2 regions of the Leptolyngbya sp. CALU 1928 genome follow, and region 2 is predicted to be linked to the other one. Evidence: riboswitches for the same ligand, from Rfam matches in the RefSeq annotation. Region 2 holds a riboswitch; the other holds the start of a gene.

Evidence for each region. Region 2 has a riboswitch for cobalamin ahead of AC1S5B_RS09805 (energy-coupling factor ABC transporter permease). Riboswitches for the same ligand answer to the same signal wherever they lie in the genome.
Region 1: another riboswitch for cobalamin. It lies ahead of AC1S5B_RS24405 (fatty acid desaturase); the one in region 2 lies ahead of AC1S5B_RS09805 (energy-coupling factor ABC transporter permease).

What each region holds. Positions count from the first base shown of each region.
Region 1 covers NZ_JBXBCE010000018.1:355,970-364,050, reverse strand. Annotated here, with positions in the region: gene uvrA (excinuclease ABC subunit UvrA) at 1-729, opposite strand, end outside; gene AC1S5B_RS24425 (hypothetical protein) at 1,118-1,474, shown strand; gene AC1S5B_RS24420 (phasin family protein) at 1,652-2,008, shown strand; gene AC1S5B_RS24415 (hypothetical protein) at 2,173-2,646, shown strand; gene AC1S5B_RS24410 (cobyrinic acid a,c-diamide synthase CobB) at 2,807-4,186, shown strand; cobalamin riboswitch at 4,392-4,600, shown strand; gene AC1S5B_RS24405 (fatty acid desaturase) at 4,981-6,156, shown strand; gene AC1S5B_RS24400 (methyltransferase domain-containing protein) at 6,210-7,148, shown strand; gene AC1S5B_RS24395 (iron chelate uptake ABC transporter family permease subunit) at 7,175-7,477, shown strand; gene AC1S5B_RS24390 (proteasome-type protease) at 7,640-8,081, shown strand, end outside.
Region 2 covers NZ_JBXBCE010000001.1:2,107,147-2,115,227, forward strand. Annotated here, with positions in the region: gene AC1S5B_RS09790 (MarR family winged helix-turn-helix transcriptional regulator) at 395-844, shown strand; gene AC1S5B_RS09795 (sterol desaturase family protein) at 854-2,359, shown strand; gene leuB (3-isopropylmalate dehydrogenase) at 2,615-3,706, opposite strand; cobalamin riboswitch at 3,835-4,041, shown strand; gene AC1S5B_RS09805 (energy-coupling factor ABC transporter permease) at 4,105-4,836, shown strand; gene AC1S5B_RS09810 (energy-coupling factor ABC transporter substrate-binding protein) at 4,829-5,125, shown strand; gene cobW (cobalamin biosynthesis protein CobW) at 5,161-6,219, shown strand; gene AC1S5B_RS09820 (DUF1636 family protein) at 6,216-6,653, shown strand; gene AC1S5B_RS09825 (hypothetical protein) at 6,637-7,110, shown strand; gene AC1S5B_RS09830 (SAM-dependent methyltransferase) at 7,124-7,984, shown strand; gene cbiQ (cobalt ECF transporter T component CbiQ) at 8,016-8,081, shown strand, end outside.

The sequences.
Region 1 (8,081 bases), on a different contig from region 2:
TAGACGTTCTTGGATTCCCTCTTTTTTGACTAGGCGATCGACCACGATTTCAATCGTGTGCGCCTGATTTTTATCCAGTTCAATTGAGTCTTCCAGTTCGCGAACTTCACCATTAATTCGGACGCGAACAAAGCCCTCTGAGCTAAGGCTAGACAGCAGTTTTCGGTGGGTGCCCTTTTTGCCGCGAACCACAGGAGCTAGAATTTGAAAGCGTGTGAGATCGGGCAAATCCATCACGCGATCGCTCATCTGATCAATACTTTGGGGTGCAATTGAGCGATCGCAATGGGGACAATGCGGCTCGCCAGCACGTCCATACAGCAAGCGCGTGTAGTCATAAATTTCGGTGACGGTGCCCACACTGGATCGTGGGTTATGAGACGTAGATTTTTGATCAATCGAAATGGCAGGACTCAGCCCCTCGATCGCATCCACATCAGGCTTATCCACCTGACCCAAAAACTGACGGGCATAGGCACTCAGCGATTCAACATAGCGACGCTGCCCCTCCGCAAAAATCGTGTCGAATGCAAGGGATGACTTGCCTGAACCCGAAACCCCAGTAAAGACAATCAGGCGATCGCGAGGCAACTCTAGATCAATGTTTTTTAGATTGTGCTGCCGTGCCCCCCGAATCCGAATCGTATTGAGGGGAGAGGGGAAAACAGGGCTATGACCGTTTTGAGAATGAACGGCTGGATCGTCTGAACTATTCCGGCGTTTAGGCATAGAAACCGAAGGACACATTCCTTAATGATTTATAGATTCTATCGTCTCTAATCGATACTGCACCTTTTTAGCTGGAATCAATCCTGCTTCAATACGGTTAGCTTGATCAAATTTGTCTGCTTAGATTAAGACATCGACTTACGCTAATCGTCCGAGCTTTAATACTTATGATAATTGTCGATTTAGTTGACTTTATTTAATAGTTGTGTAGATATTCAAAAGAAAAAATCTTGTCTTGTCGTCAGTCCAATGATAGAAACATAACTATAGGACATTTTTACTATTTTCTCATCAAAGAAAGATTGATTGCTACCTAAAGTTGATACTTTAGGTAGAGCATAGGGTTAACTGAAAAAAGCTAAGTTCGCAAGAAGTAATTAATAAAAACATGTCTAATTCAAGTGAGACAGTCAGTTTAACAGAATTATCCGATGAAGCCCTTTTAGAAATTTGCAGAGCCGCTGAGGTGATTGCTTGTGAGTGTCCTGGCTATTTGGCACGTTTGCTACGGCAAGTACGGACATTCCGCGTTTACACGACTAGTTGTATTGAGCAGTTTCCATCGGATACGGACACTCATCTTTGGCTAGCAGAGCAAGCAGCACGGGTTGAAGACATCCTTCTACAAACAATGATTGAGCTAATGCAGAGAGAGAACCTAATTGATAGTGAGCAAAAGGTTTCACTGGATAAATTATCCGAACGGGCGCGCGCCACAATGCTAAAACAGGTTGGCATGTCCTAACGCAGCCCCCACCTGCTGCAAAAATTCACTGCCCGAAAACTAACGGCCCAAAAACTAACGGCCCAAAAACAATGGCAATTATGAGTCAATTTTGCTTATCCTAAAGGGGTAGAGAATGGGGTTTCTTATTTGAAATTTGATTGACCTGTTAAATCTTTGATTAGGGGAAAACAAGCAATGGGGTTGGGAGATATCGTCCAAAAAGCGATGTATTTGGGAGTTGGGCTAGCCTCTCTAGCGGGAGAGAAAGCGACCGAAAAATTGGCTGAACTGCGATCGCAAGCCCAAAAGCTTGCTGATGAAATGGTGGCACGCGGCGAAATGAACACCGAAGAAGCCCGTCGCTTTGTTGATGAGATGGTCAATAAAGCGCAAAATCCTTCGGTGGAAAGTTCTATTCCTAACCCTTCAGCCGAGCCTCGTAAAATTGAGATTTTGGATGAGGATGAATCTGCCGCCCAAGATGATGTGGATGAAATGCGTCGTCGAGTAGAAGCGTTACAAGAAGAGCTAAAACATCTACGAAACAATTGACTATTCGACTTTACGAGGCTTTTTACAGGGTAGATTCTAGGGTATGATGGCTGCATCCATTTTTGCAGCGGTCTAGCTTGCATAGTTGAATACTGTCTAGCCCATGCATTTGAGGATGCGCCCTATTCCTCCGGTATTCTCTAACGTAATTGAAATAGGTCATTATGGAAAGTTGGTCGCAGGAATTCTCTGAAATGATGCAGACTTTGGTAGAAGGGGTTGAGCAGTTGGTCACTGACTTGACCCAGCAAATGGACAAGGCGATCGATTCTTTTATCGATACATCAGAAGAGATTGCCGAGCAGTTGCAAAACACATTTGAGCGTGAAATTGGGACACCCATTAACGATTTTTTTGACCCCATCATAGATGCCTATGAACTTGAAATTGAGCCTCACCTAGATGATTTTTTTGATCCTCTTTTAGAAGCGTATCTTGGGTTTGAGATTGCGGTTGAAGAAACGACTCAACCCTTTACCCACACGGTAGAACCGATGTTGAATGATCACGGCGCTTGTGTAGGCTGCCGCAACTATCATGGTCAGGCATACAACGGGGTGATGCTGGTTTGTGGAATGCATCCTTCGGGTTGGGAAGAGGAAAAATGCCCCGATTGGCAGTCAACTTGGAAAGAATAGGGAGCCTTGCTGAATCTAAAATGAAGCGTTTGGGAGCAGTCTCTTGTGAATTCCCTTCATCGTCGTTAAGGTTTACTTGTCTTCAGCACTGCTCTGAGTAGCTCTATGGTTCAAACCTATATTTCGGAACTTTTTTGAAAGATTAACTAAAAGAGCAACAATGGCAATCGTAATTGCAGGCGAACGTAGCGGAGTGGGTAAAACCACTGTTACGCTAGCGCTTTTGGCGGCGCTCTGTCGGCGCGATCCGGCGCGAGTCCAGTCGTTTAAAGTTGGACCCGACTATATCGATCCGATGTTTCATCAGTTTGTCACGGGGCGCGCCTGTCGCAATCTTGATCCAGTTCTCACTTCAGAAGCTTATGTAGTTGAGTGCTTCCAGCGCCACTGTCAATCTGCCGACTTTGCACTGGTAGAAGGGGTGATGGGATTATTTGATGGCGTAACGGGCAAAGATGATTGGGCAAGCACAGCACATATCGCACGATTATTAGGATTACCGATCGCGCTAGTGCTTAATTGCAGCAGCACTTCCCGTTCCATTGCCGCGATCGCCCATGGCTTTACTAGCTTTGATCCTCGGTTAACCTTTGCAGGAGTCATCTTAAATCGGGTCGGCAGCGATCGCCATCTTCAACTCCTCCAAGATGCGATCGCACCTCTCAACCTGCCCATTCTCGGAGTTCTGCGACGACAAGACGAAATCACCATTCCCGATCGCCACCTCGGACTCATCCCCACCGCCGAACTTCCTCAACTAAAAACCGTCATCGATCATCTTGCCCACCTCGGCGAAACCTGCTTCAACTGGGACATCCTCTCCCCTCGCCTTCAGGCTCCTTCTCCCTCTCCCCCTCCCCCTTTCCCCCTCTCCCCCTCATCCCGCCACCCCGACACCCCGACACCCCGCCTTGCCATTGCCCGCGATCGCGCCTTCAGCTTCTACTATGCCGACAACCTCGATCTGCTCCAAGCGGCTGGATTTGAACTGGTGGAATGGAGTCCGATTTGCGATCGCGTCCTCCCCGAAAACATCCACGGTTTCTACTTTGGCGGCGGTTTTCCAGAAGTATTTGCAGCGGCATTAAGCGACAATCAAACGATACGGCAAGCAGTGAAAACGGCGATCGTCGCCGGAATGCCCACTTATGCCGAGTGTGGGGGATTGATGTATTTGTGCGATCGCATCATTGATTTTGAATCGCAGGCATATTCTATGGTGGGAATCTTGCCAACAGACGCGCAAATGGGTAAGCGACTGACCTTGGGCTATCGACAGGCAACCGTACAGCGATCGACCGCCTTGATTGATGCCGGTGAAATCATTTGGGGACACGAATTCCATCGCTCCTACTTAACCGCCGAGCCAGAACAACCGATATTTGCAATGCAAAACTATGACGGCATGCTACATCAAACCGAAGGATGGCAACCGCTTCAAGTTCATGCATCCTATCTACATCTACATTTTGGCGGAAAGCCTAGGCTGATCCAGCGATTGTTGCACCAGTGTCAGCACTATCAAGCGGGGTTCAAGTAATCGACTCTAGTTCAACAATCCAATATCCACAAAGCGATCAACTCACTGAATCACTGTGTCTTGTTCCAGTGAGTTGATCGGATAACAATACACTTGATCAGTCGGTAGGATGGGCTTTCAACCAATAGCCCAATCTTAGAACTGGGTGCGTTTGATCAACTTTCAGCCCAACGAAGATGTCAAACCTCTATTCCTAAACTATGCTAATGTCTAAGATGATATCGGTTCTGATGGGGAGCAGCCATCAGACGCAAGGGGGAAAGTTCGGTGTGAATCCGGCACTGTCCCGCAACTGTAAAGGAAGCAATGAGTGATGAGCGTTAGATTTTGAGCCTGTTGATTTAACTCAAAACTGAGAACTCAAAACTCAAAACTTTCTCTAGTCAGAATGCCCGCCGATCGCGGTTAACGTTCACCCCTATCTGCGAGGTACAGATTGTGTCTAAAAGCTTTTTTCGGTTTCAATGGGCTGACAGCAAGTCGCATCACAGCAGCAAATAGCTTATGGCAACCCTAGCCGATTGCCTTTAACGGATGGCTGAAATTTGACGGCGTTTTAGCCATTGCAATTCTGATAGTGAACTCATAAATGAAAATCATGGTCTAACGGCTGATGTTCTCATGTCCATGTTCATGGGAGATCTAAGGAGAGCGATCGCCCTGTTTAGACCGATCGCGCATCAAACATCAAAGCTGTAGCAATCTAACTTGAAGTGATCGCACGTCCCTAAATAGGGATAGTCAATCAGCGATGCGGGTAATTCCTTGAGCTTATTCATAAGAGATTTATTTGAATGGAAATTACGGTTAAAAAGTCAGATTTTGTTTTAATTCCCTACGTAAAAAGCAATGATTTACTCGCAACTTATCAAATTCTTAATACAGTCGTCCCCTATTTTCTTTTATGGTTTTTAGCCGTTAAAGCCGCAGCTATTTCCGTTTTATTGCTGCCGCCCATTATGGTTTTGATCACACTTTTTTCAGTGCGATGTTTTTCTTTAATGCATGATTGCGGACACTATTCGCTTTTTCGTGCAAAACGGGCTAATCGGTTGGTCGGCTTTATCTTGGGTGTGATCAACGCAATCCCTCAATATCCTTGGTCAAGGGGACATGCCTATCATCATAAAACAAACGGCGATTGGGAGCGGTATCGTGGACCCTCTGCCTTGCTCTCAACTGAAGAATTCGCCAAACTGAGTCCATTGGCTCAGCGGCGGTATGAGTTCTTAAGACACCCATTGATGGTTTTTCCGGGTGGTTTTTTCTACCTGGCGATTAAGTCAAGACTGGCTCTAATCGTGGGAACTTATGATTTTCTCCGTCATGTATTGACTTGCTTGAAAAGCAACCCCGGCATGGGTTTCGCAAAAATTATCTCTTCTCACAAATCTAGAAGTTGGTATACAGCGGCTGAGTTTTGGGATTTGCTTTTCAATAACATTTGCGTAGTCAGCAGTTGGATTTTCTTCGGTTACCTACTGGGATTTGGGTTCTTTCTAAGCGTTTACTCAATCACGCTGACGGGCGCGGCGGCAATCTTTATCTGTGTCTTTTTTGTGCAGCACAACTTTGATGGCTCTTATGCCCACAAAACCGAAGACTGGGACTACTTACAGGGCGCGATCGCGGGCAGTAGCTATCTAGAGTTGCCAGCAGTGCTCAAATGGTTTGCCGCAGATATTGGATATCATAATATCCATCATCTTTCCGAAAGAATTCCTAACTACAATCTTGAGGCTTGCCATAATCAGAATAGACACTTACTCACTCAGGTAAAAAAGTTGCGAATAATCGATATTCCTGATTGTTTCAAATTTATCCTGTGGGATTCTGCCTCAAGTCGTTTAGTTTCGATCGCATCATTTCGTCAAACTGTCCAACCCATCGGAGATGCAGAACAAAGTATTCCAAACAAAATTGAGATAGCAAAAGCGATCGTCCAAAAGGTTGAGGTTTTATCTAAATGAACTTATTTGTTGCTGTACTTGGCCTTCTCCTCGCACTACTGATAGCAGGCATCGTGCTCTATCTCTTTACGGCTCGTCGCTATCAATCCTCTGACTCGGTTGCCAACTCTTACGATGAATGGACTGAAGATGGGATTCTGGAGTTCTATTGGGGTGATCATATTCACCTGGGTCACTACGGTTCGCCGCCGCAACGCAAGGATTTTCTAACGGCTAAATCTGACTTTGTACATGAAATGGTGAGCTGGGGCGGGTTAGCTCAGCTTCCCCCTGGCACTACTATTTTAGACGTGGGATGCGGGATTGGCGGCAGCAGCCGTATTTTAGCGCGAGACTATGGCTTTGCCGTCACCGCAATCACCATCAGCCCCCAGCAAGTGAAGCGAGCACAAGAACTGACACCAACCGAACTAGATGTGCAATTTCAAGTAGATGATGCGATGTCGCTGTCCTTCCCAGATGCCAGTTTTGATGTAGTCTGGTCGATCGAAGCAGGACCTCATATGCCCGACAAAGCCATTTTTGCCAGAGAGTTGATGCGAGTGGTTAAGCCGGGTGGCGTGCTGGTGGTCGCGGATTGGAATCAGCGAGATGACCGCCATAAGCCGCTGAATTTTTGGGAAAAACCCGTAATGCGGCAACTGTTGGATCAGTGGTCTCATCCTGCCTTTGCCAGCATTGAAGGATTTGCTGAACTGCTGGAGGCAACGGGATTTGTCGAGGGAGACGTAATCACCGCAGACTGGACAGAACAAACTCTGCCCTCCTGGATCGATTCTATCTGGCAGGGCATTGCTCGACCGAGTGGCCTGGTGCGATTTGGTTTAGGGGGGTTCGTTAAATCGCTGCGAGAAGTGCCAACTCTACTGCTGATGCGATTGGCATTTGGTGCAGGTCTTTGTCGGTTCGGGATGTTTCGCGCAGTTCGCAGCAAGGTGGAAACAATAGATGGGCTGCGGGAGAAAGCCTATGCGAATGCGAAACACATTTAAGTATTAAACGAGCATTTCTGGTGATTATGACGGCACGAATGGTGCAGAGCGCGATCTCCCACCTCGTGTTGGGCTTGATGTTTGGCTATGCCACGGGTGCGATTGTCAATATCTTGCTGCAACTCAGTTCTGACCAACAAGTACAGCAGTTTGTTATCTGGACATTTAGTAGTTTTGGCGGGGGTACTGGGGCGCAACTGCCCCTAATGGCGGGTAGAATTGCCTTGGGTAGCACGATCGCATTCACGACCACGATGATTCTACATATCATGTCACTGAATGAAGCTCAGGGGAGCAACCCTCCGGAGTCGATCGCGATGAATAGTTGATTTTAAATAATATGCATCGCGGGAATAGAGGGCAGACACAAGAGATTTCCTTTACAAATTTCATCCCCAGATTCAGGAATGCCCACAATTTTTCTCAGCAGTTTTTTCCTCAGTTTCTTTTAACCGCTTTAGAATCAAAAAGAATTGTTTTTTGCTGGCTGCATGACCTATTGCCTTGGAATTATTACTAACACGGGTTTGATTATGGCAGCCGACTCTCGCACTAATGCTGGAGTAGACTACGTTTCAACTCATCCAAAATTATTCGATTTTTCTCAAATTGGCGATCGCGTGATCGTGCTTTGCACCGCAGGAAACCTGTCAATGACCCAGGCAGTCCTCAACCTGCTGCGCCGAGATATTGATACCCAAGCCGAAGTGAATCTTCATACCTTGGATAGCCTCTATGAAATTGCCCGGTATATCGGCGGAAAAGTTCGGCAAATTCGCGAACAAGATCGTCAATGGCTCGAAAAAGATCGCATCGATTTCCAATGCAGCTTTTTGCTAGGAGGGCAAATCAAGGGCGAAGCCCCAGGGCTATTTTTGATCTATAGCCAAGGAAACTGCATTCAGGCTTCCAAAGATACGCCGTTCTTGCAAA
Region 2 (8,081 bases):
TCGCCATGCATCGCCTCAACAAAGGTGACATCTCCTGATTACTTAGCGACGCGCAAGATGCCTCGATTTTGACCAATACGGGTCGAACGGCTTCGGAATCTTGGGTCTAGCTCATAGATACCAGAAACAAACGCATATTCTACCGATGCACTGGTTTCGGAGATCTTTTCGATGTCGATGCACATCCAATCAACGGTTCGCATTTTTTCCATGATGTATGAATGACACCTAACGACAAAGATAAGCGGCGACAAGAAAGCTAGAGATGAAGTACAAAAGCCCTACTCGCCGCTTCATCGCAGTTTTAGACCCTATCTCAGCGCAAACAACAACGTTCGAGAGCAAGTCTTGACCAATTAAAGTAAACTAGTTTATATTAAACGAGGAGACGATCATGGATATCGATCAACTATTCGTAAACGCGCCCAACCCGGAGGATTTTGCTGGGTTTCTGATTTGGCAGTTGTCAAACAAATGGGAAAAGTACGTCAATCAACAGCTCAAGGAGTTCAATACCAGCCAGGGAGAGTGTTTTCATCTCATCTCGATCTTGCAATTATCCGCAAGACTAAGTGAGGTCACTCAAGTTGATGTTGCTCGGGTGACGGGAGGGTCAATGATGAATTCCTCCAAGATATTGAAAAGCCTAGAGAAGAAGAAGTGGATAACGCGCCAAACGGCTTCCGACCCACGGGCTAAAAAAGTTGAGATAACCGAGGCAGGCATAGCTATCGCAAAAGATACGGCTATGGTGCTCGGAAAAGCCAATGAGATTTTTTTCGGTGTAAATCATACCGAAAAACTGATTACTACGCTTCAAGAAATCAACCGAAATCACTCATAAATAACTAACATGAACTCACAGCAAATTCATCAATTTCTTGAATCTATTATTCAGAGCTTTTTCCAGTCGTTTGTATCTCAAATGCTGGTGATAACGATTGTTTACTTCCTTGTCTGGAAAATCTTTGCGCCTAAGTTTAAGCGTTTCCGCATTCAACCCGTTAAACGCGCTGGCTCAGTGCAAATTCGGCAAGAAATCAAAAACAGCGTAATTGTAGTATTGGCAGGTTTGTTCACAACTCCCATTGTGCTTATATTGCAGCAAATGGGTTACACCAAAATCTATACTGATCCTAGCCAGTACGGGCTTGAATATCTAATTTTTAATGTGGTGATACTGTGGCTCATCGGCGATGCTTGGTTTTATTTTGCCCATAGAGGGCTTCACCAGCCAGCACTTTACAGGTATATTCATGCGGTTCATCATCAAAGCTTAGATGTCACTCCTTACACCACGCTGTCGTTTCACTTCCTGGAACCTTTAATTCTTTCAGGCTGGATTTATATTGCGATTTTCCTGTTTCCGGTCAGCGTTGTAGCCATTGGAATCAATCAGGTTGTAGGGTTGCTAAATAATATCAAATCCCATCTTGGGTATGAATTTTATCCAAAGTTTTTTGATAGAACACCCCTTAAATATTTGGTTAACAGTACACACCACAATCAGCACCATACGAAGTACAACGGCAATTATGGGCTGTCTCTAAGATTCTGGGATCTTGTTTTCGGTACAGAGTTTGATGATTATGACCGGACTGTAAGCCAAGTAAAGAACCGTAGAAATCCGGTAAGAATCGTTGACAATTCAATATATAGAACAATCAAGATCTCCAAAGTTGTACCTGAGACTCACGAAGCCACTTCAATTTATTTCGAGCCTGAAGACAAAAACTTCTATAACTACTTGCCAGGGCAACATATTAACCTCCGTATCAAAGTTGGAGGTAAGGTATATGAGCGCATTTTTTCCCTCAGCAGTTCTCCTGTAGTAGATAATTTTTTACGGATTACGGTAAAGCAGCATAGTGTGGTGACTACTTACCTGAGGAATGAAGCCAAAGTTGGTGATGAAATTCAGGCTTTGTATCCCTGGGGGCAATTTAATGTATGCCTCAATCCTGACAAAGCTAAAAATTATTTAATGATTGCTGGGGGTAGTGGTATTACACCGATTTATTCAATGGTTAGGTCGATTCTGGCAAAGGAAAAAGATAGTAGGGTAGTCCTACTTTATGCTAATAAAAGCACAGAGGGGTCGATCTTCTTCCAGGAAATTGAGGATCTTAGCAACAGATATGATAATTTTTCAGCTTTAGACTTTATCAGTGGTCAAAAACGCTTGGATAGAGACATTCTTGTTCAGTCTCTCCAAAGCCAGATAAATCCAGAAATATATATTTGTGGTCCTGCGGGGTTCAAAAGAACAATTAAAACCTATTTGAAAGATTTAAGAGTTAGTACAAAACGTTTACACGAAGAAGACTTCGCTAATGGATATGTGAGTTTTCTTAACTAATCCTTTCAGCAAGCCTTATTTGATTTCTATTGCCTACTAATTCTAAAGGCGGTTTTGATGTGGCGGCGATCGAAGACCACTATTAAATACCATTCTCATGGTTGGCTCTTAAATAGCTGACTTTAGTTGTACATCAAATTACGTTATACGTTAGCCCAAAATTTTCTGAATATCTTATTTATAGGGGCGATCGCCCGAAAGTTTCTGGATAACGCCGCCATGAAAAACCGACCTACAAATGGCAGAATGCAACCCTTACGGCAAGTCTGCTAATGCTCTAACTAAGGCTGCCCCCATTGCCTTGCAGCCCAGCAGGGTCATCCCTTCCGATATGATATCGCCCGTACGATAGCCCTGATCCAGCACCTTCATTACGGCTTGCTCAATGAGATCGGCTGCGGCAGGTTGATCTAGCCCATAGCGCAACATCATCGCCGCACTCAAGACTTGCGCCAAAGGATTTGCCTTATCTTGTCCGGCAATATCAGGGGCAGAGCCATGCACCGGTTCAAACAAACCTGGATTTGCAGCCCCCAAACTGGCAGACGGTAACATGCCGATGCTGCCCGTGAGCATGGCGGCTTCATCGGACAGAATATCGCCAAAGAGGTTGCCTGTAACGATGGTGTCGAACTGACGTGGATTGCGGACGAGTTGCATGGCGGCGTTGTCTACATACATATGAGACAGTTCTACATCGGGATAGTCGGCAGATAGGGCAGTGATGCGATCGCGCCAGAGTTGCGACACTTCCAGCACATTCGCCTTATCCACAGAACAAAGCCGCTTGTTGCGCTTCCGGGCTGCCTCAAACGCCACGCGCCCAATCCGGTCAATTTCCGACTCCGCATATGCCATGGTGTTTACGCCACGCTTTTCACCCGATTCCGTAGTAAACACGCCCTTGGGTTGTCCAAAGTAAATGCCACCCGTCAACTCCCGCACCACCATAATGTCTACGCCTTCCACCACTTCTCGCTTGAGGCTGGAAGCATCGATCAACTGGGGCAAAATTTTGGCAGGGCGCAGGTTGGCAAACAACCCCAGCGCTGATCGAATGCCGAGCAATCCAGTTTCAGGACGCAGATGTCGCGGCAATGTGTCGTATTTGGGGGCACCGATCGCCGCCAGCAACACCGCATCACTGGTTTTACAAGTTTCTACCGTGGCAATCGGCAGGGGTTCACCCGTCGCCTCTATAGCCGCCCCACCCAACAGCGCTTCCTCAAACTCAAAGCTCAGGTCTAGCTGGGTTCCCACCACCTGCATCACCTCCACGGCAACTGCCATAATTTCGGGACCAATGCCGTCACCAGGAAGTAGGGTAATGCGGTAGGGCTGAGTCATAGGGCGTTTGGATGGAAATATTTCACAGGCTATCCATCATAAGTCAAGACGGCATCCCAAACCAGCCGCCTCAACTTTAGATAAAAACTTTCTTGACGAAGATCTCCGAAATGCTGCTAATCCAGTAAGCTAAACGTTGACTGATCGGTTTCAACGGGAAACAGCCGTTGGAGGAAACAGGGAAAGCGCAGTGTAAATCTGCCACTGTCCCGCAACTGTAAAAGAAGGAATGAATTTTAAGTCTTGAATTTTGAGTCAGGCAATCCAACTCAAAACTAAGAACTCAAAACTCAAAACTCCTTAAGTCAGAACGCCTGCCGATAGTCACACTACACACCGTCTCATCTGCGAGGTACAGAGTGAAGGCATATCATCGAAAATGGGTCAGCCTGGGAAGCATGGCTGGCTTGACTTGTTATTTATTACTCGGCTCGGCAACTCCTGCCGCTGCCATGCATATTGCGGAGGGGTTTCTGCCCGTGCAGTGGGCGCTGTTTTGGTGGGCGGTGTCGCTGCCGTTTTTTGTGGTAGGGCTGCGATCGCTGACCCGTATTACCAAGGAATACCCTGAACTGAAGCTGCTGCTGGCGTTGGCAGGCGCATTCACCTTTGTCTTGTCGGCGCTCAAAATTCCATCGGTCACGGGCAGTTGTTCCCATCCCACAGGCACGGGCTTAGGTGCCATCCTATTCGGTCCGCTGATCATGACCGTGTTAGGGACGCTAGTGCTAATTTTTCAGGCTATTCTGCTGGCTCATGGTGGCGTGACGACCTTGGGCGCAAACGTTTTTTCGATGGCGATCGTCGGACCGCTAGTTGCCTTCGTTGTTTACAATCTGGTGATTAGAACTGGCAAGCAAAAACTAGCCGTTTTTCTCGCTGCAATGCTAGGAAATTTGCTCACCTATTTAACCACCGCTGTGCAATTAGCCTTGGCATTTCCGGCTGTTCAGGGCGGTTTTCTTGCCTCATTCGCTAAGTTTGTTGGCATCTTTGCCATCACCCAACTCCCCTTAGCCATCAGTGAAGGCTTACTGACAGTGCTGGTTTGGGGCTGGCTGCAAAAATATGGGCAACAGGAATTGCAAGCTCTCAACATCTTTGAAACAGGAGCCATCACTCATGAATAAATTGTCGAGTAGCTGGCTGCTGCTGTTGGGGGTAGTCATTTTGGCGCTAGGACCTCTTTTTGTGCTGCAAGGAAAAGAGTTTGGCGCAACCGATGGCAATAATACCGCCGCAATTCAGGAGATTCATCCAGACTACAAACCCTGGTTTAACCCTTTGATTAAAGATTCGGGTCCTGAAATTCAAACGTTTTTATTTGCAGCCCAGGCAGGAATTGGTGCCGGAATCGCGGGCTATGTTTTGGGCTTATACAAAGGGCGATCGCAAGCTCGTAAAAAAACTGATCCTTAGCTACAGCACTGCACATTTAATTTATAGAGAGTCTTATGGCTGCAAAAATTCCAGTAACCGTCATTACCGGATTTCTCGGTAGTGGCAAAACGACGCTAATCCGTCAGCAATTGCAAAACAATCAAGGTCGCCGCATCGCCGTATTGGTGAATGAGTTTGGCGAAATCGGCATTGATGGCGACTTGCTGCGATCGTGCCAAGTGTGTGATGAAGATGGCGAACCCAGTGCGACCAATATTGTGGAACTGAACAACGGTTGCCTGTGCTGCACCGTGCAAGAAGAGTTTTTGCCGACGATGCAAGAACTGTTGAAGCGGCGCGATCGCATCGACTGTATTTTGATTGAAACCTCTGGGTTAGCCTTGCCCAAGCCATTGATCCAAGCGTTTCGCTGGCAAGAAATTCGCACAGGCGCAACGGTGGATGCAGTGATCACGGTCGTGGATTGCGAAGCCGTGGCAACGGGCACCCTCGCCGCCGATCTGGGGGCATTAAACGAGCAGCGCCTAGCCGACCCTAATCTAGATCACGAAACTCCCTTAGAAGAACTGTTTGAAGATCAGCTTGCCTGCGCCGATTTGGTGCTGCTGACTAAGAGCGATCGCGTCGATCTGCAAACCCAGACCCAGGTGAGAAACCGCGTTCAGCAAGAATTGCGAACTGGCGTGAAAATCATTGCTTGTCAAGATGGGCAGATTAGCGCCGACATCTTGCTGGGGTTTAACGCCGCCGTGGAAGACAACCTGGATGCCCGTCCTAGCCATCACGATACGGAAGAAGAGCATGAGCATGACGACACGATTACCTCAGTGCCCGTGATTTTTACCGCAGCAGTAGAGCCACAAGCCTTACTGCAAACTCTGAAGCAGTTAATTGCCGACCAGGAAATCTATCGGATTAAAGGCTTTGTCAATGTGGTTAACAAGCCGATGCGGATGGTGTTGCAGGGGGTGGGCGATCGCATTGAAACTTTTTATGACCGTCCTTGGCAACCCGATGAAATCCGTGAGACTCGACTGATCGTCATTGGTCAGGCGCTCGATCCCGCGCAAATTCTTGCAGCTATTCAACCTTTGTCCCCGATTGCATCATGAACCATCCCCACGCAATTTTTGTTTGCACAACCTGTGGCAAAAATCAGCACAGCGATCGCAAAAATGATCCCAGTGACGGCGATCGCCTGCTTGCCCAACTGCAAACCCTCCACCAAACTTCGTCACTACACTCAATCTCAATTCAGCCCGTGAAATGTATGGGCGTGTGTGAGCAAGACTGCGCGATCGCCCTCGTCTCTCCCGGCAAACGTACCTACCTGTTTGGTAACTTGCCCACGGATGCCGCCCGGATTGAATCCACTGCATCCGCCGTCCTGGATTGCGCCAGTCAATATCAGGCAAAAGCCGATGGTGCCCTTGCCTATGGCGATCGCCCAGAGCTTTTGAAAACGCGAGTGCTGGCACGGATTCCGCCTTTGCCGCTGACCACTTCCCAAGAGTTACCGGAGGAATCCTATGCGGCTAAAAGATAGCGTATGGCAAGGCAACTTTGGCTATTGGCAAACGGGCTATATTCACACCAACCTGCTGATGATTGGCTATCTTGCTTGGAGCGGCTTTCTCCAGTTTGGGCGCGGCTTTGTGGTGTGTACTGTGGATGAAGCAGCAATCGCCACCAACACCACCCCGCTGACTCTCAGTCCATTTACGGCTCAGTTTATTCCTGCCGCTCAGCTATGCGCTGTTTTATCGTTGGCAAGCATGACCGGAACGCTTCCCGCCTGCGAGCTAACCGAGATCCCTGCTTTGCAAAAACAGGCAAATGATTACGATCCAAACCGAGACGTTATGATTCTGTTAATTGCAAACGGTCGCATGGAGGCAAGCCTTTTACATAATTTGGCGATCGCCCCCCAAGACTGCCACCAGCAAGTGTGCGATCGCTGGGAAGAATTTCAACCCTGTTTAATGTCATCTCAGGAACCATGAGTTCATTGTCGTAATGCCACAACCTGCTATTCGTATTTCTAAACCAACCCGCTACCAAAACGCCGCGCTGAACTACTATCTCAGCCTCACCGATTCCCCCTATCTGCACTATGGCTATTGGGAAACTCCGCCAGAATCCCCTGAAGACCTGACCATTGCCAAACTCTGCCTTGCCCAAGCCGCCTACACTCAAAAATTGATGGCGTTGATTCCCGAAGGCACTCACTCAATCCTCGATGTGGGCTGTGGAACTGGAGGAAACGCCACCTATCTGCTCGATCGCGGCTTCACCGTCGAAGGACTCGCCCCCGATACTTTTCAACAAGAGCGATTTCTGGCTGCCACATCCGGCAGGGCACTGTTTCACCTGACCCGATTTGAAGACTTTAAAACCACCCACCCGTTTGATCTCGTGTTGATGAGCGAAAGTAGCCAATATATGAGCGCTCAAGACATTGCTCAAGGAGCAGCGCGGGGGCTGAAGCCGGGTGGCTATTTGCTGCTTGCCGACATGCTCCGCTCCGATGCGACTTACACCGAAGGCATTTTCTCCAATTGCCATGTGGTAGAAGATTTGCACCAAGCCCTGCTTCAGAATGGGTTCACTTTAGTAAAAATGGAAGATATTTCTACCCAAGCTGCCCCCACGATTGAGATTGGCATCGATGCCTTTCGCCGATTTGGAATTAGTACGGTGAAATATATTGCCGATGTGGTGCAAATTGCGGTTCCGCCCGTTTATAAATTGTTGCAGTGGGCATATAAACGCTGGCTGGAAAAACCCGTGGAGGAAGGGTTACAAGCAGGCGAAATTTTTAATCGACATTTGTGCTATCAGATGCAACTGTGGCAGTTATCGGCAAAAGATGGTTGACTCCTATGAGCTATATCTATGAGCTATATCTATGAGCCATATCATCGATAGTCTTGCCTATACGAATCGTCTGCGCGGGTTGCCGCCGATGCATAAG